2 linked regions of the Colwellia sp. M166 genome follow. The protein of the gene in region 1 interacts with the protein of each later gene in a pairwise test. Links are inferred from orthologs where the notes say so. Each region holds a gene or a part of one and is shown on either strand. Other genes may lie near its edges.

Evidence for each region.
Region 2: the proteins of lpdA (region 1) and uvrD interact in binary tests that used the Escherichia coli proteins (3 or more experiments, as listed by UniProt). The link is inferred for Colwellia sp. M166 from one-to-one orthologs.

Annotation. Positions count from the first base shown.
Region 1 is NZ_CP040755.1:3,030,787-3,042,947, reverse strand. The notes cover bases 9,251-12,161. They hold lpdA (dihydrolipoyl dehydrogenase), read right to left. Parts: upstream 11,466-12,161; coding sequence 10,035-11,465; downstream 9,251-10,034. Other genes in these bases: aceF (dihydrolipoyllysine-residue acetyltransferase), read right to left, coding at 11,725-12,161; FGD67_RS13800 (hypothetical protein), read right to left, coding at 9,544-9,888; FGD67_RS13805 (bifunctional aconitate hydratase 2/2-methylisocitrate dehydratase), read left to right, coding at 9,251-9,292. Also shown: FGD67_RS13825 (HlyD family secretion protein), read left to right, coding at 192-1,160; FGD67_RS13820 (ABC transporter ATP-binding protein), read left to right, coding at 1,160-2,116; FGD67_RS13815 (ABC transporter permease), read left to right, coding at 2,113-3,258; acnB (bifunctional aconitate hydratase 2/2-methylisocitrate dehydratase), read right to left, coding at 3,409-6,000; more of FGD67_RS13805, read left to right, coding at 6,497-9,250. UniProt on the Escherichia coli protein: Lipoamide dehydrogenase is a component of the glycine cleavage system as well as of the alpha-ketoacid dehydrogenase complexes.
Region 2 is NZ_CP040755.1:2,386,576-2,398,815, reverse strand. Bases 5,169-8,158 are described here. They hold uvrD (DNA helicase II), read left to right. Parts: upstream 5,169-5,571; coding sequence 5,572-7,746; downstream 7,747-8,158. Other genes in these bases: rarD (EamA family transporter RarD), read right to left, coding at 8,056-8,158; FGD67_RS10860 (HAD-IA family hydrolase), read left to right, coding at 5,169-5,429. In the rest of the region: hemC (hydroxymethylbilane synthase), read right to left, coding at 335-1,267; iron donor protein CyaY, read right to left, coding at 1,289-1,609; FGD67_RS10880 (lipoprotein), read left to right, coding at 1,720-1,890; lysA (diaminopimelate decarboxylase), read left to right, coding at 1,902-3,152; dapF (diaminopimelate epimerase), read left to right, coding at 3,170-4,000; FGD67_RS10865 (DUF484 family protein), read left to right, coding at 4,021-4,707; more of FGD67_RS10860, read left to right, coding at 4,719-5,168; more of rarD, read right to left, coding at 8,159-8,982; FGD67_RS10845 (thioesterase family protein), read right to left, coding at 9,079-9,534; DNA helicase RecQ, read left to right, coding at 9,663-11,462; FGD67_RS10835 (cytochrome c), read right to left, coding at 11,609-11,908; FGD67_RS10830 (DUF3630 family protein), read left to right, coding at 12,090-12,240. UniProt on the Escherichia coli protein: A helicase with DNA-dependent ATPase activity. Unwinds DNA duplexes with 3'-5' polarity. Translocates on single-stranded DNA with 3'-5' polarity. Initiates unwinding more efficiently from a nicked substrate than double-stranded DNA.

The sequences.
Region 1 (12,161 bases):
CCCTAACGTCGTAACTTAGCTACTCAGGCTAATGATAAAACCTGAGCGAAACAAGAATAATTTAAACGCACTCATATTGATATAAGCACTATTTTATCGCCATTTTCTAACCGTTACCTTGAACTTGTAGCCCTTAAGCGTAAACTTGAGCTATAGGCTAATTTAGCGGCATTTTCAGGAAGAAATTTATCATGCTTAATAAAATATTAATCAGCTTTATATTGTTACTTTTTGTCGGCTGTAGCCACGAGCAAGAAAATGTTGCGTTAGGCACCTTAGAGCGTGATCGTATTGCACACACAGCAACCGTCAGTGAAGTGATCACCGACTTACCCATAGCAGCCGGCAGTAAGGTCACTAAAGGCATGGTATTGGTAAAGCTTGATGATGACTTACAAAAAGCATCGGTTGCCAAAGCGAGAGCGCAAGTACAACAGGCGCAAGCAACCTTAACCAAAGCACACAATGGTGCCCGAGCAGAAGAGGTAGCAGCTGCAAAAGCCAATGTAGCAGGCGCTAAAGCAGCACTGGCAAAAAGTATGGCAAATTACACTCGAGCAAAAAGTTTAATAAAAGCTAATTTAACCAGCCAAGCCGCTCTTGATGACGCCATCGCAAGTCGGGATGAAAATTTAGCAACACTGAGCAGTACTCAAGAGCAATTATTACAACTGATTAATGGTACACGGATTGAAGATTTAGCCATTGCTGAAGCGGTTTTGGCAAGCAATATTGCCATGCTAAGCAGTGAAGAAAAAAAGCTCAGTAATTTGACCATTACGGCAAAGCGTGATGGCATTTTAGATAACTTACCGTGGAATTTAGGAGAACGAGTTACTGCCGGTAGTCCTGTAGCTATTGTGCTAGCGGGTAAAGCGCCTTTTGCCCGTGTTTATATTCCTGGGCCTTACCGGGTTCATATCAAAGTCGGTGACCCATTAGCTGTGCATGTTGACGGTTTAGCTAAGCCTATTCTCGGTAAGGTGCGCTGGATAGCTACCGAGCCGGCGTTCACGCCTTATTATGCGCTTAACCAAGCTGAGCGTGCTAACTTAATGTATTTAGCCGAAATAATGTTGCCTGACAATACTAGCGATTTACCTAGCGGCATTCCCGCCCAAGTCGTTTTACCACTGGTAACTGGCCTAAGTGAACGCTAATGACTGAATTCGCCATTGATGCCCGCAATTTAACCCGAAAATTTGCCGCAACGACCGCCGTATCGTCATTAAATTTGCAGGTAGAAAAACAGCGCATTTATGGTTTTCTTGGCCCCAATGGCTCAGGAAAAACCACCGCTATTCGCTTATTCACCGGTTTGCTCAAACCGAGTAGCGGCAGCGTAAACGTCTTAGGACTTAATTTACCTGAAGATGCGGAACGCTTGCGCAGACAAATAGGTTATATGACCCAAAAATTTTCGCTTTATGATGATTTAACCATCACCGAAAACATGCAGTTTATTGCTCGTATTTACGGCTTAAGCCCAAAAGAGCAAAAAGCTCGCCTCGATGAACTGGTCAGTATTTACCAATTATCAAAGCTTAAAAAGCAATTGGCTGGCAGTTTAAGTGGCGGACAAAAACAACGTTTAGCATTGGCTTGTGCGGTAATGCATCAACCTAAATTATTGTTTTTAGATGAGCCAACCTCGGCGGTCGATCCTGAAAATCGTCGTGAATTTTGGGAGCAACTCTTTGATCTCTGTGATCAAGGCATGACGATTTTAGTTTCAACACATTACATGGACGAGGCTGAACGCTGTCATAAATTAGCTATTTTAGAGAATGGTATTAAGCGCGCTGATGATTCGCCCGCACAATTAATGGCCAACATGCCGGCGAATGTTATTGAAGTATCAACCGATAATCTTAGACAATTAAAACAGCAGTTAATTGCTTTACCCGAAGTGGTATCGGCCTCACAACTGGGGGCTCATTTGCGCGTGTTGGTCAATAAATCGATTACCGATCCTATCGACTTTCTAAACCAAAGCCATATTATGCCGAGCCACACAGCAATGCACTTAGTTCGAGCGAGTCTTGAAGATGTTTTTGTCTTATCAACAGGCAGTCATACTATTTTGCCAGCAGAGACAAATAAGGTGAAGGCATGAAATCCTTATTAAGAATTCAAGCCATTGTTATAAAAGAGTTAATTCAACTTAGACGCGACAGAATGACTTTTGGGATGGTGATCATGATCCCTTTAGTGCAATTGCTACTTTTTGCCTTTGCCATTAATACCAATATTCGCCATATTCCGGTTGGTATCGTCGATCAGAGCCAAACCGCATTGAGTCGGGTGTTACAACAAACCATTTCAGCAACTAGTATCGTTAATTTTACCCATCATTATACCTCGTTACCGCAAGCGCAAGCCGCTATTGACCGTGGTGATGTTCGCGCTGTGCTGATCATTCCAAAAGATGTTAGCCAACGTCTAGTGCGCCACGCTACTGTCGGTTTTGGCTTACCGCCAGCCAGCGATGAAGAAACTAGCCGCCCGATTGCGCAATGGTTAGTCGATGGCTCTGATACTGCGATTGCAGCTAGCATAAAAAGTTTACGCAATATGCCCTTAGCTGAATTATTAGACAAACCGGTTAACCGTAATGTACCAACCTTTGAAGTGACTTTACTGTATAATCCCGAGCAACGTAGTGTGGTCAATATTGTCCCTGGGCTGGTCGGCATTATTCTCACGATGACCATGATCATGTTTACCTCAGCCGCTATTGTTCGCGAGCGAGAGCGTGGCAATATGGAACTATTAATTACCACGCCTTTAGCTGCACTTGAACTGATGATAGGTAAAATTTTTCCGTATATATTTATTGGCGCCATTCAAGTCATCATTATTTTAGGCTTGGGATATTTCTTTTTTAACGCGCCAATTAATGGCGGTTTATGGCAATTAACTTTCGCAACCCTACTGTTTATTTCTGCAAGTTTAGTACTAGGTTTAGTAATATCTACGTTAGCGAAAAACCAATTACAATCAATGCAAATGACGGTATTTATATTACTTCCGTCGATATTATTATCCGGCTTTATGTTTCCTTACGAAGGTATGCCGGAAATAGCGCAGTACATCGCAGAAGGTTTACCGGCAACTCATTTTATTCGACTGGTGCGTGGCGTTGTTTTACGTGATGTAGCCGTAGTTGATATGACGTTTGACATGGTATGGTTAATCGGCTTCACCTTACTAGGCTTGATGGTTGCGGCCTTGCGCTTTAAAAAGTCTCTCGATTAGTTTTATAACAATTGAAATAAAATACAAAAACGCCGATTGATTTAAAAACCAACCGACGTTTATAGTTATTTTCATTAAGCCAATACATAGCTCAATAACACACCAAAACCTACGCTCTAGTGTGCTATAAATCAGCAGCAAGACTGCAAGTTAAGCTTCTACTTGTAAAATTACCGTCTCAGCTTTCTTGGTATAACTATCCATAGTGTGAAAGTTCAAGTAACGATAAGTATCAGCTGCTGTTGCATTAATTTTCGACGCATACATCATGTACTCATCAACTGACGGTAACTTACCTAAGATAGCACCAACACCCGCTAACTCAGCTGAGGTTAAGTATACATTCGCGCCATTACCTAAACGGTTAGGGAAGTTACGTGTTGAGGTTGACAGCACAGTAGACTTTTCTTCAACACGCGCTTGATTACCCATACACAATGAACAACCCGGCGTTTCAATACGAGCCCCTGCCTTGCCATAAATACTGTAATAACCTTCAGCCGTTAATTGATCTCTATCCATTTTCGTTGGTGGTGCAACCCATAAACGTGTGGGTAAAATTTTGCCAAAGTTTTCAATCAATTTACCCGCAGCGCGGAAGTGACCAATATTGGTCATACATGAACCAATGAAGACTTCATCAATTGCAGTGCCGGCAACTTCTGACAGCAGCTTTGCATCATCAGGATCGTTTGGACAACAAACAATTGGCTCTTTAATATCAGCTAAATCTATCTCGATAATATGCGCGTATTCAGCGTCAGGGTCGGCGGCCATCAATGATGGCTCAGCTAACCATGCCTCCATACCTTTGATACGACGCGTAATCGTTCGCACATCACCATAGCCTTCACTGATCATCCACTTCAACATCACAATGTTGGAGTTTAAATATTCAGCAACAGCTGATTCTTCAAGCTTGATTGAACAACCGCCAGCTGAACGTTCAGCTGAAGCATCTGATAATTCAAATGCTTGTTCAACGGTTAAGCCTTTCAAACCTTCAATTTCTAATACACGGCCAGAGAACTCATTAATTTTCCCCGCCTTTTCAACCGTTAACAAACCATTTTTAATGCCGTAATAGGGAATAGCATGCACTAAGTCACGTAAGGTGATACCCGGTTGCATTTCACCTTTAAAACGTACCAATACTGACTCAGGCATATCAAGCGGCATCACACCGGTTGCGGCAGCAAAGGCGACCAAACCAGAGCCGGCAGGAAATGAAATACCTAGCGGGAAACGGGTATGTGAATCACCACCAGTGCCAACCGTATCAGGTAATAACATACGGTTTAACCATGAGTGAATAACACCATCACCTGGGCGCAGTGAGACACCACCACGATCCATCATAAAATCTGGTAAGGTATGATGCGTCACGACATCAACCGGCTTAGGATAAGCAGAAGTATGGCAGAAAGACTGCATGGTTAAATCAGCTGAAAAACCTAAACAAGCGAGATCTTTTAATTCATCTCGTGTCATAGGGCCGGTGGTATCTTGCGAGCCAACGGTGGTCATTTTAGGTTCACAGTATTGACCAGCACGAACGCCATCAACACCACAAGCCTTACCGACCATCTTCTGGGCTAAGGTAAAACCTTTAGTTGAAGATGTTACTGGCGCTTGCTGAGCAAACAAGTCTGGCATAGGTAAACCTAAAGCTTCACAAGCTCTGGTCGTTAAACCTCGACCAATAATCAATGGAATACGACCACCAGCACGAACTTCATCTAATAACACTGGGCTGAGTTTAAATTCAGCGATAACTTCACCGGTCGCACTTTTAACAACACCTTCATATGGATAGATGTCGATAACATCACCCATATGCATTTTTTGCACATCTAATTCAATCGGTAATGCGCCTGAATCTTCCATGGTATTGTAAAAAATAGGCGCAATTTTACCGCCTAAACAGACACCACCACTACGTTTGTTAGGAATGCAAGGAATATCATCCCCCATAAACCAAAGCACTGAGTTAGTGGCAGACTTACGTGAAGAGCCGGTACCAACAACATCACCAACATAAGCCAATGGAATGCCATCTTTTTGTAACGCTTCAAGTTGCTTAATCGGGCCAACAACACCATCTTCATCCGGTGTAATACCCTCACGCTCAATTTTAAGCATAGCTTTTGCGTGTAAAGGAATATCAGGACGTGACCAAGCATCTGGCGCTGGTGATAAATCATCAGTATTAGTTTCACCGCTTACTTTAAATACTTTAACGGTAATTTTTGTCGCGACTTTCTCTTTTGCGGTAAACCACTCGGCATCAGCCCAAGATTGCAATACTTGCTTAGCTGCAGTATTACCGGCTTGGGCTTTTTCTTGCACATCATGGAAAGCATCGAACATCAGTAAAGTATGTGACAAACCTTCAGCGGCAGCAGCAGATAGCGTGTCGTTATCTAAAAGTTCGATCATCGGTTGAATATTGTAACCACCTAGCATAGTGCCCAGTAATTTCGTTGCTTGCTCTGGTGATAAAATGGGCGAAGATGTTTCACCTTTGGTGACTGCCGCTAAAAACCCGGCTTTTACATAAGCGGCATCATCAACGCCGGCAGGCACACGATTGGTTAATAAATCAATTAAAAATTCTTCTTCACCTGCTGGTGGTGCTTTAATTAATTCAACCAAAGCTGCAGTTTGTTCAGCATCTAATGGTTTTGGCACAATACCTTCAGCAGCGCGTTCGTCTCTATGTTTACGATAATCTTGAAGCACGGTGTTCACCTCTGTGGTAAGGATAGCTAACCTTAATTCTTTTATTTAGCCGCCCTGATTAGGTTGGCGCGAATTAAGTTTGTTAAGTATCTAAGATTAAAAAAATTTTCACTACGATTATACGACAACATGTACATTAATTGAACTACAGCGGTAATCATCAACTGTATCCTTACTATGAATGTTACTTATAATTCTTTTAAATCAATAATGTGCGATTCTTACGAGGACTGCATCTACGACTAAATGATTAGAGCGAATCAGCAAGTTTATGTTTAAGCTGCTTGTTTGGCATAAACAGCTTAAGCATATAAGCGAAGATTATTGAAAAGTATAATCAACATAACTAAAGCTTCTATCCGGTATAACCACCATGAATAGTGTTTATTTTATCAAATGATTCATAGTCGTTAAAAAATCAGGTAAAATAGCGCCAAAATTTGTCCCAGCTAATGATCATGTTATTAGCATCTTATAGCTAGAGAGAGAATATCAAATGAGCCTGTATTTAGAATATATAGCAGAAATTGAAAATCGTAAAAATGAGCTAGGTTTAGCACCTAAGCCTATCGATAGTGCTGAGTTATTAGCGGAAATCATTGAGCAAATTAAAGATCAAGGACACGCACACCGCGAAGATTCTTTGAACTTCTTTATCTATAACACCTTACCAGGTACTACCAGTGCCGCCGGTGAAAAAGCCGCCTTTTTGAAAAAAATCATTTTAGGTGAAGAAGTTGTAGCAGAGATAACACCTGAATTTGCCTTTGAATTGCTGTCGCACATGAAAGGTGGCCCATCTATCGAAGCACTACTTGACCTAGCATTAAGTGACGATTCAGCATTATCGACACCAGCTTCTAACGTATTAAAAACTCAAGTATTCTTATACGATGCTGATACAGCTCGTCTTGAAGACGCGTTTAAAGCAGGCAATGCCGTTGCTAAAGAGCTTTTAGAAAGTTATGCCGCAGCTGAATTTTTCACAAAACTACCTGACATTGAAGAAAAAATTGAAGTTGTAACTTATATTGCTGGTGAAGGCGATATCTCAACTGATTTACTTTCTCCAGGTCACCAAGCACATTCTCGTGCTGACCGTGAGTTACACGGCCAGTGTATGATCACGCCAGAAGCACAAAAAGAAATACAAGCATTACAAGCTAAGCACCCGAAAGCAAAAGTTATGCTTATTGCGGAAAAAGGCACGATGGGCGTTGGTTCTTCTCGTATGTCTGGTGTTAACAACGTGGCACTTTGGGCCGGTAAACAAGCAAGTCCATATGTACCATTTATTAACATTGCACCTGTAGTTGCAGGTACTAACGGTATTTCTCCAATCTTCTTAACGACTGTTGATGTCACTGGTGGTATTGGTCTTGATCTTAAAAACTGGGTTAAGAAAGTAGATGCCAATGGTAATAACGTTGTTGACGAAAATGGCGATGCTGTTTTAGAAGAAGCTTACTCAGTTGCCACTGGTACTGTGTTAACGATTGATACTAAAGCGAAGAAACTATTAAACGGTGATAAAGAACTAGCTGACATCTCTTCAGCCTTTACCCCGCAAAAAGTAGAATTCATGAAAGCTGGCGGCTCTTACGCTGTTGTATTTGGTAAGAAACTACAAACCTTTGCCTCTGAAGCTTTAGGCGTAGCCACTAAACTTGTTTATGCTGCTTCGAAAGAAATTTCACATGCAGGTCAAGGCCTGACAGCCGTTGAAAAAATATTCAACAGAAATGCTGTTGGTGTTCTTTCTGAAACCGATCTTCATGCCGGTTCAGATGTGCGCGTTAAAGTGAACATTGTTGGCTCACAAGACACTACCGGCCCGATGACTTGCCAAGAGCTAGAAGCGATGGCAGCATCAACTATCTCTCCTTTAGTTGACGGTGCATATCAATCTGGTTGTCACACTGCATCAGTTTGGGATAGCAAAGCTAAAGCTAACATTCCTAAGCTCATGAGTTTCATGAACAAGTTTGGCCTAATCACAGCGCGTGACCCTAAAGGTGTTTACCACGCGATGACTGACGTAATTCATAAAGTATTAAATGATATTACTGTCGATGACCGCGCTATCATCATTGGTGGTGACTCGCATACGCGTATGTCTAAAGGTGTCGCATTTGGCGCCGACTCAGGTACTGTTGCCATTGCACTGGCGACAGGTGAGGCAGCGATGCCAATTCCAGAGTCGGTTAAAGTTACCTTTAAAGGCAAAATGCAAGCTCACATGGATTTCCGTGATGTTGTGCATGCAACACAAGCACAAATGCTTAAGCAATTTGGCGGCGAAAACGTCTTCCAAGGTCGTATCATTGAAGTGCATATTGGTACATTAATGGCTGACCAAGCATTTACTTTCACTGATTGGTCTGCAGAAATGAAGGCAAAAGCTTCAATCTGTATCTCTAATGATGAAACCTTAATTAAGTCAATCGAGCTTGCTAAGAGCCGTATCCAAATCATGATCGACAAGGGTATGGAAAACGAAGCTAAAACGCTTACCGGTTTAATCGCATTAGCTAACAAGCGTATTGAAGAAGTTAAATCAGGCACTAGTCCAGCACTAGCACCGGACGACGCAGCTAAATACTATGCAGAAGTTGTTATCGACTTAGATGTTATCGACCAACCAATGATTGCTGATCCTGATGTAAACAACGACGATGCCTCAAAACGTTATACACATGATGTTATTCGTCCAGTGTCATACTACAACGACAAGCCAGTAGACTTAGCATTCGTTGGCTCTTGTATGGTACATAAAGGCGACATGCAAATCATCGCTCAAATGTTACGTAACATTGAACAGCAAAACGGCAGCGTATCATTTAAAGCGCCATTAGTTGTTGCGCCACCAACTTACAACATAGTTGATGAGTTAAAAGCTGAAGGTGACTGGGATATTCTTAAAAAATACTCAGGCTTTGAATTTGATGATGCTAACCCGAAAGGCGAAGCACGTACTAAATATGAAAACATTATGTATTTAGAACGCCCAGGTTGTAACTTATGTATGGGTAACCAAGAAAAAGCTGAACCTGGCGATACGGTTATCGCAACATCAACGCGTTTATTCCAAGGTCGTGTTGTTGCCGATACTGCTGAGAAAAAAGGTGAATCATTACTAGGTTCAACACCTCTAGTTGTGCTTTCAGCTGTACTTGGCCGTTTCCCATCATTAGAAGAATATAAAGCTGCTGTTGAAGGTATTGACTTAACTCGCTTCGCTCCTCCTACAGAAGAGATGAGCACTAAGTACGTACCGATTAAAATGGTATAAGCTTGGTCTATTTGTTTAGCTAACATGGCTCGTTAACGTTAGCTAAACTCGATGTTCGACTTAATGCTTAAATCAAGAGTTGAGAGAACATTTAAGGTTAAATACCAAAAAAGGTGACTTAATATAAGTCACCTTTTTTTATGTCTTCGCTAAATTGATATTAGCTAGCAGTAAGGTTAATTTAGCGGCTCAATGCCGCCCATACTGCTGTCTTGTTACTTATTACTAACCGCAGAAAGACATTCAATACATTATGGATTAGGACACTCAATATTCGCTGATAATGAAGGCAGAATCATATTAGGAAATGACAATTTATCATCAAAGCGCTCTACCCCTGCTAACACTTCAATTTTAAAACCGTAACTTTTGCAAATACGCAGTGACTGACGCATTAAAAATGTTGCTAATTTACTAAACTCTGTATTTTGTTTTGTGATCACTTGTAGGTGATACTTACCATCTATTAAATCTGTTTGTTTAAACTGCACTTGATGATCAAAATCCCATTCTGACGCACCATTGGCTGTAGTGGCAAGACTTGAACAAGCACTAATTGATAATAATATTATTAAAAAAGCGGTAATTTTCATCATTAAAATATCCTATAGCCAAATAAAACGTCTGTAGTATCAGTATAGTCGTGCAAAAAATTGATAGCTACTGCAAATTAAGAACACAAAAAAGCCAGCATCTCGGCTGGCTTTCTAATTAACTTACTGAAACCTTAAGACCCAAGAAATTACTTTTTCTTTTTAACTGCTTTTGCATTAGGTAAATCAGTGATTGAACCTTCAAAGATTTCTGCTGCTAAGCCGATTGATTCATTTAGTGTTGGATGAGCATGAATAGTTAATGCAAGATCTTCTGCATCAGCACCCATTTCAACGGCTAAACAAACTTCACCTAGCATTTCGCCAGCATTGATACCAACAATAGCACCACCAAGGACACGGCCAGTTTCTTTTTCGAAGATCATCTTAGTTTTACCTTCAGTACGTGCAGAGGCAATTGCACGACCAGAAGCTGCCCAAGGGAAGTTAGCTACTTCAATGTTTAAACCTTGCTCTTTCGCTTCACGCTCAGTAACACCAACCCAAGCCATTTCTGGATCAGTATAAGCAATTGAAGGAATACAACGAGGGTCAAATACGTGCTTCTTACCAGCAATAACTTCAGCAGCACAATGTGCTTCATGTACGGCTTTGTGAGCAAGCATAGGTTGACCAACAACGTCACCGATAGCAAAAATATGGTTTACGTTCGTGCGAAGCTCGTTAGTTACATTGATAAAACCACGTTCGTCAACATTAACACCGGCTTTATCAGCCGCAACTAAGTGACCATTTGGCTTACGACCAACTGCAACTAAAATCTTGTCATAGCGTACTTGCTCAGCTGGTGCATTTTTACCTTCAAATGTTACATACAAACCATCGTCTTTTGCTTCAACTGCAACAACTTTGGTTGATAACATGATGTTGAATTTTTTCTTGTTGAAGTTAGTGTAAACTTTAACAATGTCTTTATCAGCAGCTGGCACTAATTGATCAGCAAATTCCACGACAGAAACGTTTGAACCTAGTGCTTTATATACCGTCCCCATTTCTAGGCCGATAATACCGCCACCAAGTACCAACATTTCTTCAGGGATGTCTTGAAGCTCTAAAGCACCGGTTGAATCAATAACACGTGGGTCTTCAGTTGGGATGAAAGGTAAATCAACTACTGAAGAACCTGCTGCAATAATCGCATTATCAAAAGTAATGGTTGTTTTACCATCAGCGCCTTCAACTTCGACAGTTTTATCAGAAGTGAATTTACCGTAACCAAATACCGTTTTAACTTTACGTGCTTTAGCCATACCGCCTAAACCACCAGTTAATTGACCAACAACGCTTTCTTTCCAGTCACGAATTTTGTCTAAATCAATTTTAGGAGTACCAAAAGTAACACCATGAGACGCCATTGCTGCCGCGTCATCAATAACTTTAGCTACGTGTAAAAGTGCTTTTGAAGGGATACAACCCACATTCAAACAAACGCCACCAAGCGTCTCACGGCTTTCAACTAACACTACGTCTAAACCTAAATCTGCTGCGCGAAATGCTGCTGAATAGCCACCAGGACCCGCACCTAAAACTACTACTTGAGTTTTAATATCGTTACTCATGCTAACCTCAAAAATTGATGTATTTATTGCTGGTTATGCCAGCCTATATTTGCCAAACGTTTATTAAAGCTATTAACAATTAATACTTTCAGCACTTTTGGTATTTTTCTTGTCGCAATTTTACTTAAAGCGCACAAGGATCGCTATCTTTTAATCAGCAATTATTGATGAAAAGTGGGCAAAAATGAAAATCAATCACTGGTTTTCACTTTGCCAACTTATTGCAACATAACGCTGATATATATCAAATGTTAGTGAACTATAATATGAGTGTTCTAATATCACTCATCACATTTGATAGATGCACAGTAAAGCGTGCTGCCAACGCACCGTCAATTACCCGATGGTCGTATGACATTGATAATGGCAACATAAGCTTAGGTTCAAAGTCTTTACCGTTCCACTTGGGTTTCATTTCAGATTTTGAAACCCCTAAAATAGCCACTTCTGGTGCATTGACAATCGGCGTAAATGCCGTGCCACCAATACCGCCTAAACTTGAAATGGTAAAGCACCCACCTTGCATATCAGCAGCCTTAAGCTTGCCATCACGTGCTTTGATGCTAATTTCAAGTAACTCACGTGATAACTGATGAATGCCTTTTTGATCAACATCACGTACTACCGGTACAACCAAACCATTTGGAGTATCAACCGCAACACCGATGTGAATGTACTTTTTCAAGATTAAACTTT
Region 2 (12,240 bases), 640 kb from region 1 along the record:
AGCTTGCCAGTAAGCGTGCGAATATTGTATTAAGTTTACTATGATTTTCAATAAAGCGTTACTAGGGCCTATTTTTCAAATCCAACAGTGCTATAAACTAAAACATCAATAAGCCCGAATGCTTAAGATACAATTTATCTGGCGTTGATACCATGTTTTGATGAATGCAGTTGGCTATTTCATTAAAAGTATCGATAATTTTCGCAATATTCGCCATGGTACTGTATCGCGCAGGTATTATTTTTATGCAAAATGTTTGGCAGTAGCTTAGGTTGGTCTGTTATTGCCGATAAAATCGTGGCTGCGTTCTATTTTTAGAACGCAGCTGATTTATTTAAGCTTGTTGGTATACCTGACGGAGAATTTTATCGGCACCTTTAGCTAATAAATCCTCTGCTAATTGGTTGCCTAACTGCTCCGCATCATCAAACTTGCCGCGAACTTCACCGGTGAGTATTTCACTACCATCAACAGCGCCGACTAAACCTCGCAAATGAAGTTCTTGACCGTTAAGTACAGCATAGCTACCAATAGGAACCTGACAGCCACCTTCAAGTGCACGATTCATTGCCCGTTCGGCGATAACCCGAATACGCGTTTCTTCACAGCCAAGAGGCGCTAATAGCGCTTTAATTGTCGCATCATCAGTACGACATTCAATACCAACCGCACCTTGGCCATTTGCCGGTAGCATGACTTCTGCAGCAATATACTCGCGAATACGCTCAGGCATTTCTAAACGAATCAGGCCTGCTGAAGCCAGTATGATGGCGTCATACTCGCCATTATCTAACTTTTTAAGACGGGTATTGACGTTACCACGCAAATCGCGAATATCTAAATCTGGACGCATGGCTTTAATTTGGCATTGACGACGTAAACTTGAAGTTCCAACAACAGCACCTTGCGGTAACTCAGCTAAACTATTGATGGTATTAGAAACAAAAGCATCACGAGGGTCTTCACGTGGACAAATAATTTCTAAACCTAAGCCTTCAGGAAACTCTACTGGTACATCTTTCATTGAATGCACGGCAATATCGGCACGATTTTCTAGCATCGCCACTTCAAGCTCTTTGACAAACAAACCTTTGCCGCCAACTTTGGCTAGCGGTGTATCGAGAATGATATCGCCTTTGGTGGTCATCGGCACAAGTTCAACATTGATGCCCGGGTGAAAGTGTTCAAGTTGTGCTTTTACATACTCTGCTTGCCACAGTGCCAGTGCGCTTTTTCGCGTTGCAATACGTACGGTTTGTTGCGTCATTTCAATTACCTTATTTAATGTTTATTGCGCAGAGAGGACAATGCTTTCTTCTGCTTGTTTGCTGGCGGCATCAGATAAAAACTGCCACAGTTCTCCGCCGCCGCGCTTATCAACCCACTGTTCATTTTCAAAATGAAAGTGATGACCGTTAAATTTCGTTGCTACCCAAATTTCGTGTAAGGGTGCTTGCTTGTTAATGATGATCTTACTGTTATTCTTAAATGTTAGGGTTAATAAGCCGCCAACACCTTCGTAATCGATATCGCAGCCGCAATCTTCGATGGCTTCTTCTACTGCAAGTAAGATATCATCAGCAGCTAAATTGTATTGACTATCATTCATTAATCGTTCCTTTTTACCTGAGCTTTATGATTCTTTCATCTTTGCTTGGTAATTATTGGTCATGGGATTATAAAACGTCTATCATGGGAAAAAAATCGAATAAATCAATTATGCATAAACAAATTGTAATTATTTTCATCAGTTTGCTTAGTTTGGCAACCATAACAGGCTGTGGCATTAAAGGTCCTTTATACCAAACTCCTGAGCAACAGCAAGAGAACTTAGCAAAAACAAGTGAAGAAACTGATAAAAGTATGGATAAAACCAGTTTAGAACAGTAGGGGCAACGGCATTGGACTTCTTCAATCGTAAACAGCATTCATTATACGCCGAGCAATGTCAGGTCGCTGAATTAGCAAAGCAATACGGTACACCACTCTATATTTATTCTCGTGCGACTATTGAGCGCCACTGGCATGCTTTTGACCAAGCGGCAGGCGAGCGTCCGCATCTTGTTTGTTATGCAGTAAAAGCTAACAGTAATATTGCAGTGCTTAATGTGATGGCGCGCCTAGGCTCTGGCTTTGATATTGTCTCCAAAGGTGAGTTGATGCGGGTCATTGAGGCCGGTGGCGATCCGAAAAAAGTGGTATTTTCTGGGGTGGGTAAAACCTCAGATGAAATTGCTTTTGCGCTTAATCTGGGTATTTATTGTTTCAATGTTGAATCACCAGCAGAGTTAGAGCGTATTCAAGCTGTCGCTGAAAAGCTTGATAAAATTGCGCCAATTTCTCTTCGGGTTAATCCTGATGTTGACGCGGGTACACACCCTTATATTTCGACCGGCTTAAAAGAAAATAAATTTGGCATTGGCATTGAGCAAGCTCCAGAGTTATATCAACATGCGACGACCTTATCGCATATTAATATTCAAGGTGTTGATTGTCATATTGGTTCACAGCTAACCGAAGTATTGCCGTTTTTAGATGCCCTTGATCGGGTATTAAAGCTAGTTGACCAATTAGCTGAGCAAGGTATTGTGCTTTCACATATTGATGTCGGTGGTGGTTTAGGCGTTTGTTATGATGATGAAAAGCCGCCGCACCCGAATGAATATGCCAAAGCTATTGCTGAAAAATTAGTCGGTCGAGCGCTGACACTTATTTATGAGCCTGGTAGAGCGGTAATGGCGAATGCCGGTATTTTGGTGACCGAAGTTGAATACCTAAAAACCAGTGAAGAACGCAATTTTGCTATCGTTGATGCGGCAATGAACGATTTGATCAGGCCGGCGCTGTATCAAGCATGGCAAGCTATTATTCCGGTTGAACAACGTGATGATGTGGCTAGTGCACAATACGATGTGGTTGGCCCAATATGTGAAACCGGAGATTTTCTTGGTAAAGACCGCACATTGGCGATACGTTCTGGCGACCTACTTGCAATACGCAGTGCTGGTGCTTATGGCTTTACCATGAGTTCTAATTATAATAGCCGACCACGTGCCGCTGAGGTGATGGTGGACGGAAGCGAAAGTTACTTGATAAGACAACGTGAAGCGTTAAGCCAATTATGGCAAGGCGAAAGCTTATTACCTTTGTAGTGTGAGATTAGGCATAGATGTTAGTAAATTTTTCTAAAATGCACGGTTTAGGTAACGATTTTCTCGTGCTCGACAATGTGACCCAAAATGTTTATTTGTCGAATGAACAAATTAAGCAATTGGCTGACCGAAATTTTGGAGTTGGCTTCGATCAAGTGCTGGTTGTTGAACCGCCATATGACCCTGACTTGGACTTTCATTATCGCATTTTTAATGCTGATGGCAGTGAAGTTGGGCAATGCGGTAATGGTGCGCGCTGTTTTGCAAAGTTTGTCCGCTTAAAAAGTTTAACCAATAAACATAAAATTAAGGTGTCAACGCAATCAGGTAAAATGACGCTATTTATTGAACGAGATGGCAACGTTTCTGTCAACATGCCGGTACCGCTATTTGAGCCGAGTAAAATTCCTTTTAATGCGCAAAAAGAAGAAGGTACTTATATTTTGCGTAGTGAAGATGAGACGGTACTTTGTGGCGTTGTGTCCATGGGTAACCCTCACTGTGTTTTGACGGTTGATGATGTAAAAAAGGCACCGGTAGCAAAGTTGGGCGCAGCATTGTCTCTGCATGAACGTTTTCCGCAACAAGCCAATATTAGTTTTATGGAAGTGGTTTCACCTGAATATATTAAACTACGTGTCTATGAGCGTGGTGCTGCTGAAACCTTGGCTTGTGGTAGCGGGGCTTGCGCCGCCGTTGTTGTTGGTCAAATGCAAAAAAAACTCAATCGACAAGTGTTAGTTGATTTACCTGGTGGTCAATTGAAAATCTTTTGGAAGGGCCCCGGCAATTCAGTAAAAATGACGGGCCCCGCCGTACATGTTTTCGACGGTCAAATAAACCTATAAAGCAAGATAAAAGTAAAGCTATGCAATCAAATGATCAAAATCTTATGTCGACTGACGATATAAAACTAACCGATGAATTAATCGTTAGTTACCTGCAACAGCACCCTGAATTTTTTAACCGTCAAGCTGAACTTGTTAGCAGTTTAAGGCTGCCAGACCATCAGCGTGGCACGATCTCTTTAGTCGAGCGGCAATTATCACAACAACGACAAAAAATTCATAATTTAGAAGAAGAAATTACGCAATTAATGGTGATTGCTAATCAGAATGAACAACTATTTGCATTGTATAGTGATCTCTATTTACGTTTATTAGACTGTACTGCTGCGACTGAGTTATTGGATTGTTTGCATCAAGCAACTACGCAGTTGTTGTCATTAGACTCATTGAAGCTATGGTTAGTCAAGCCAACAGACGTTCAGCACAGCTCTTTGATCATTAACGACTGTCGTGAAATCATTGAAAATAGATTAAGTAAAGAGCAATACTATTTCGGTCGTTTACAACAAAGTGAACAAGAATTGATTTTTTCTCAGCCGACGAGCGGTTCGGTGGTGTTAGTGCGATTAACTCACCTAGAAGAAGATCTTGGATTTTTAGCCATTAGTAGCCAAGATGCTGAGCATTTTGATCCGCGTATGGATACCTTACTATTAGGGCAATTTAAAAAACTGGTAGCAAAACTACTTTACCAACAGCTTTATTAGGTCATTTTATTGTGAGATTTTATCGGCGCCTACAGCCTTTTCATGCTATTAGTTTTGATTTAGACGATACGCTCTACAGTAATCAACCGATCATGTTGGCGACCGATACAAAAATGGTTCGTTATTTTAAAGATATTTTTAATGCTCAATCATCTGCTTTTGATTTTCGTTTTTGGTGGCCCTTTCGACAGCAAGCGCTACTGCTTGCACCAGAATTAAAGCATGATGTTGGTCTACTGCGACAAAAAAGCTACTTTTTAGGTGCATTGTCGCTTGGCTTGACTGATGCTGAGGCGGCAATGTTTGCGGATAATGCGCTAGATTACTTTGTTGAACAACGTAGTAACTTTACTCTGCCGCAGCATACCCATGATTTTCTTGGTTATCTTAAAACTAAAATGCCGTTAGTTGCGATTACCAATGGTAATGTTGATACCGATAAAATAGGTATTGCTCAGTATTTTACTCATCACTTCCATGCCTCAATTGAAAATAAATTAAAACCTGACCGCGATATGTTTGATAAAGCCTGTCTGGCGTTACATCTAGCTCCTGAGCAGCTACTACATGTTGGCGATTGTGGGAAAAATGATGTGTTTGGTGCGATCAATGCCGGTTGCCAAACGGCTTGGTTAAATCCGTATCAAGTAGGTAAAGCATTAAAGGTTTTACCTACTATTGCACTTGATAATGTCGAGCAATTAACAAAAATAGTTTCATAGGCCATTGTCTTTTAAACCTTTAGTGCTTTTCTCTTGGTCAGAATGTAAAAGTGTTTATTGAATGCTTTTCCAATTGCATTATCAAAATAGCGCTTAACTTGCTATTATAGCGCTATATTTTTGTTATTGATTTTACCTTTCTATGGATGTTTCTGAATTACTTGATTCGTTGAACGACAAGCAGCGAGATGTTGTGGCAGCGCCTTTACAAAATATGTTAGTGCTTGCTGGTGCAGGTAGTGGTAAAACGCGAGTTTTAGTACAACGTATTGCTTGGTTAATGAAAGTTGAGCATGCATCACCTCATAGTATTTTAGCGGTTACTTTTACCAATAAAGCAGCGGCTGAGATGCGCGCCCGTGTTGAGCAAACCGTTGATGGTAATGTGCACGGCATGTGGGTAGGAACTTTCCATGGTTTAGCACATCGCTTATTGCGCATGCACTTTCAAGAAGCGAAATTACCACAAAGCTTCCAAGTACTTGATTCCGACGATCAACTTCGTATGGTTAAGCGTATTGTGCGCTCGTTAGAGCTTGATGAAAAGCGCTGGCCAGCCAAGCAGTTTCTTTGGTATATCAATGGCAAAAAAGATGAAGGTTTACGACCACAGCATATTGATACCCAATTTGATGTCACAGAAGAAACTTTTGTTAAAGTTTATCGAGTTTATCAAGACACCTGTGATCGTGCTGGATTAGTCGATTTTGCTGAATTATTACTAAGGGCTCATGAGCTTTGGCTTAATAATCCTGAATTATTGCAACACTATCAACAGCGTTTTGCCCATGTTTTAGTTGATGAGTTTCAAGATACCAATGCTATTCAGTATGCGTGGTTAAACTTGCTCGGCAAGAAAAGTGGCAACGTGATGATTGTTGGTGATGATGACCAATCTATCTATGGCTGGCGTGGTGCAAAAATTGAGAATATTCAACGCTTTTTACAGGACTTTGATGGCGCACAAACCATTAAGCTTGAGCAAAACTATCGTTCAACCGCTAATATTCTTAATGCCGCCAACCAATTAATTGGCAACAATAGCAACCGCCTTGGTAAAGACTTGTGGACTGACGGTGATGCCGGAGAGAAAATCTCCATCTATACCGCATTTAATGAGATTGACGAAGCGCGTTTTATTGCTGGACGTATCACCGAATGGCGAAAAAAAGACGGCTCATTGGATAATGTCGCTATTTTATATCGTAGTAATGCTCAGTCACGACTGATGGAAGAAGCATTAATTCAAGCAAAACTGCCTTATAAAATTTATGGCGGTTTACGATTTTTTGAGCGTCAAGAAATCAAAGATGCCCTTGCTTACTTACGTTTATTAAACAATCGTGACGACGACGCTGCCTTTGAACGTGTGATTAACACACCAACACGTGGCATTGGTAATCAAACATTGAGCTTAGTACGCGATGCAGCGAGAAGCTTAGAATGCACTTTGTGGCAAGCCTGTCAGCAGATGATGAAAAATGAACAACTTAAAGGCCGTAGCGCTAAAGTTATTCAACAATTCATTAATGTCATTGACCAGTTAGAAGATGATTCAAATAGCCTGAACCTTGATCAACAAGCAAACTATGTTATTCAACACTCAGGTTTAAAAGCAATGTACCAAGCCGAAAAAGGTGAACGTGCAGAAGCGAGAATAGAGAACTTAAATGAGCTAGTTACCGCTTGTCAGACCTTTGAAGTCGATCCTGAACTTGAAGAAGAACAAAGTCCATTGACCGCGTTTTTGACTCACGCTGCATTAGAGTCAGGTGAATCACAAGCTGACGAACATGAATCAGCTGTGCAATTAATGACTATGCATTCAGCGAAAGGTTTAGAGTTTCCATTAGTCTTTATTGCTGGTTTGGAAGAAGGTATGTTTCCTTCGCAGCAGTCAGTTGAAGATATTAGTCGCTTAGAAGAAGAGCGTCGCTTGTGCTACGTCGGTATGACACGTGCCATGCAAAAATTATATTTATGTCATGCAGAAAGTCGTCGCTTGTATGGTCAAGAGAAAAACCATAAAGCTAGCCGATTTTTACGGGAGTTACCTGAAGAGTGCATCGAGGAAGTTCGCTTACAAAGCCAAGTAAGTAGGCCAAAAACTAAAGGTCGATTCTCATCAACAATCACTTTAGAGAGTTTTGGTAACTCAGGCTTTAAATTAGGCCAAAATGTTCGACATAAAAAGTTTGGCGATGGCGTGGTATTGAACTATGAAGGTAGTGGTCCACAAAGTCGTATTCAAGTTAATTTTGCTGATGTAGGCTGCAAGTGGCTCGTGGTTGCCTATGCTAACTTGGAAACACTGTAAGCAAGTAATTAATAACTAAGGGTTTTAATGTCAAAACTGCTTGTTGAGTTACTTAATTAAATCAGGTGGTTTGTTTGGCAGATGTTGGGGCCTTGTTACCACTGGTGAGAATGAATTTTGCCCGTCAGCATTGCTTATACTTTTTCCAATACGAATAATTGAGCAACTACTTACTCGAATATATAATTTCAGCTTACGGCAAGTGTCATCTATTTTACTGTTAACAGTCCCTAAGACTTTAAAAATATCGATAAGCTGTCACGTATAGCTCTTAAAGTTCTTAGGTTACAAATGAGAAAAAACTGTTTTTTATTCTACTTTTGCTGTCTGGTGATAATTTTTTGCCGCTCGTTTTCTGGCTTTTATTGAGTCAAAGCTAAATATTGCTAATGCAGTCCAAATGCAGGCAAACGTGATCATTTTAGCAAAATATAACGGTTCTTGATAATAAAATGTCGCCAGAATAAACATGATGCTAGGGCCAATATATTGAAAGAAGCCCAAAGCGGATAGCGTCATACGTTTTGTTGCAGCAGAAAAGCAGAGTAAGGGCGCTGTGGTAACAATGCCGGCACAGATCAATAGCATGTTTAATGATAGTTCATTGTCAAACATATTAGCGGTGCTGGTTTTTAAAAATACTAACCAATAAATCAGTGCTATTGGTAGCATCATCAGTGATTCTATCAGTAAGCCGACAAAAGAGTCTAAAGGCAGTTGTTTACGTAATAAGCCATAAATACCGAAAGTGGCTGCTAATGCTAAAGATATTATCGGCAGTGAGCCCATCATAAAGAGCTGAATAATAACGCCAACAAACGCTAACCCTACGGCAAAGAGCTGCCAAGGTCGTAAGCGTTCACCTAAAAATATCACCCCTAATGCAACACTAAAAAGCGGATTAATATAATAGCCTAAGCTAGCATCTAACAAGTGGTCATTGTTAACTGCCCAAATAAACATAAACCAATTTACGGCTAAAAATGTTGCTGAAATAGTCAGCCGTAACACTATTTTAGGTTGTGTAATAGTATCAATAAAGTAACGCGATCTTTTGGTAAGCAGCACAACAAAGGTTAGTAATACCGTTGACCATACAACACGGTGCACAAGGATTTCATCGGCATTAATATGATCTATGAGCTTAAAATATAACGGGGCAATGCCCCACATGGTATAGGCGCATATAGCACTAATAATACCAGCGCGTAAGGCTGCTTTTTCAGGTGTTGGCATGGAATAAGTTTGATAGCTAAGATTGGATAAGAGCGTTAATAATAGCACTAATCATTTCAACAACCCATTGAGATGTTAGAAATATTTGGGTTAATTTTACCCCACCATGTAAGTGCCAGTACCAAAAGCAATATGATCGCCTTTTTCGTTATGCATTTCCATGCGGGCAACAGCAACCTTACTACCACTGCGAATGATTTTGGCCGTTGCCATAAAGTTTTCACCACGCCCCGGTCTTAAAAAATCAGTACGTAAATCAATGGTACTTAAGCGACTTAGGCTTCGCGCAATTATTTCTGGTGTTAATTCAGGTAGCTGAGATAGCATATTTGCTGCGGCTACCACGCCGCCAACAAGATCTAGCGCTGATGCAGTGACACCGCCATGGAGAATTCTTTGTTCAGGGTTACCAATAAGCTTGTCGTGCCAAACAATACTGACGGCAGATTCTTCGCTATCAAATTTTGTCACTTCTAGCCCCAATAATCGATTAAAAGGCATTGCTTGGCTCCAATATTGAGCTAGCTGCTGAAACGATTCTTCATGTGTCATAAACTTTCCTGTTAGGTCGAGTGAGATAAAAGAATAACAATAATTGCCGTTATATTGAAAATAAATCTCCGCACTAAGGTCTTACTGCGCTAAAATGTCGGCTGATTTCATCTACTGAAGATTCTCTCTTGCAAGCCACTTCCCCTACGACATTAACTGAAGCCCTTAAACATCATTTTGGTTATCAAACGTTTCGTCCTGGGCAAGAAGAAATTATTAATTATGCACTTCAGGGACGAGATAGCTTAGTCTTAATGCCTACAGGTGGCGGAAAATCAATGTGCTACCAGTTGCCTGCTACCTTGATGACGGGGGTTACTATTGTTGTTTCGCCATTAATTGCCTTGATGAAAGATCAGGTAGATGGCTTAGTAAGGCAAGGAATTTCAGCCGCTTATGTTAACTCTTCACTCGATGCCGATACCATTAATGATATTTTTAGGCGCTTAGGTCAAGGTGAAATAAAATTACTGTATGTTGCTCCTGAGCGATTAAAAAACTATTACTTTTTGCAAGGTTTATCACACCTTGATGTCAGTCTTTTTGCCATTGATGAAGCACATTGTATATCGCAATGGGGACATGATTTTAGACCTGCGTATACCCAATTACATCTGTTAAAACAAAACTTCCCGCATGTGCCGGTGATGGCACTAACAGCAACGGCTGATGTCACCACACGTCGAGATATGTTACAACAATTGGCCTTGCATGACCCCTACATTCATCTTGATAGCTTTGATCGGCCCAATATTCGCTTTACCTTAGCCGATAAATATCAAGGTGAACAGCAAACCATTGGCTATATCAAAAAGCGTAAAGATGAGTGTGGCATTATCTATTGTAATAGTCGTTGGCAGGTTGAAAAATTAGCTAAGCGCTTAGCTGAAGCGGGTATTAATTGTTCCGCTTATCATGCCGGCTTAGAAGCAGAAATCCGTAATATTATTCAAGATAAATTTGCGAAAGATGATATACAAATTGTTGTTGCGACCGTAGCGTTTGGGCTTGGGATTAATAAGTCTAATGTGCGCTTTGTGATTCATTATGAGCCCCCTAGAACCTTGGAGTCGTACTATCAAGAGATAGGGCGAGCGGGCCGCGATGGTTTACCTGCAGAAGCACTTTTTCTTTATGATGAAAAAGATGTTGAACGTATCAATAAGCGTATTGCTGACGGTGAAAATGAACAACGGGTCAATGTTGAATTACAACGCTTTCAGGCGTTACGAGGTTTTGTGGAGGCGCAAACTTGTCGACGCCGAGTTGTGCTGAATTATTTTGCCGAATTTACCGAGCAAAGTTGCGGTAACTGTGATATTTGCTTAGATCCACCTAGCCAGTTTGATGCCACACAAGCGGCGCAAAAAGTGCTTTCTTGTGTCTATCGTATTGAAGGTAATGGCGATATAGAGCATGTGGTTGCTGTTTTACGCGCGGAGCTGAATGACAAAATTATCCAACTCAACCATGATAAAGTTTCAACCTTTGGTATCGGAAAAGATAAAACGCCGGGTTATTGGTTTTCAATCGTGCGGCAATTAATACATTTAGGCTATTTACAGCAAGATATCGCTGCTCAGTCAAACTTATGCTTAACGCAAGCGGCTGGTAGTATTTTGAAAGGCCTTCAACCGTTGATGCTTGCGGCTCCTCGCTTACAAAAGGCCAGTTACTGGCAACGCAATAAACGTGAGAAAGTTTATGACCGAGCCTTATTCTCTAAGTTAAGATCATTACGTAAAGAGATTGCCAAACTTGAAGATATCGCACCCTTTATTGTTTTTAATGATGCGACTTTAGCCGAGCTGGCACGGATAAAACCTTTAACATCACGACAAATGCTCAATGTCAGTGGCATTGGTGATACTAAACTTGCTCGTTATGGTGAGCCATTTTTGTCCTTGATTAAACAGCACCAGAGCTAGATGAAGTTTACTTTTGAGTTAGACATCGCTTACTTACTGTTTGTTGAATTACAGCGACAAAAAAAGCGCATTAAAGCGCTTTTTAGATGCAGTACAGTAGAGTAAAATCATAAAATTTTGAAAATGCTACTATACAAAAAGTCTAATTACTTGAGACTTGCGTAGTAAGCAGCAATGTTAGCAACATCTTCATCAGATAATGCCATAGCCATTGGAGCCATTACTGGATCTTTACGGTTGCCCGATTTAAAATCTTTTAATTGCTTGGCAATGTAAGCTTCTTTTTGACCGGCAAGGTTAGGGTACATAGGAACAGCAGAAACACCTGCAGCACCGTGACACGCTGCACACATTGCAGTTTTTGATTTACCGGCAGCTGCGTCGCCAGCGAAAACAGGTGAAGCCATCATAACAGTAGCGGCAACAGCTAAAGTAAGTTTTTTCATAAATATAATCTCTCTTTGGTAAACAATATTAAAGGATCCTCAATTGATTATATGTAAAAAGTAAACTGTTGTCGTTGCTTTTTTTAGGATCATGCCAGTATGAAAAATTATCTATTACTTTGTTGCGCTAGCACAAGTTTTAAACAATTAATTAGCCCTAATCTAGATTAAGTAGAGCCCTATGTTGACAAAAAACGCTATAAAAATAACCGATATTGAGGAAGTTAACTCAAGGGTATTACAGTTCCAATTTAATGTTGAATGGACAATGGATAATACGGCAGTCATTATTGACTATCTTGTGCAAATGATTGCTGCAAAAGTAATGGAAA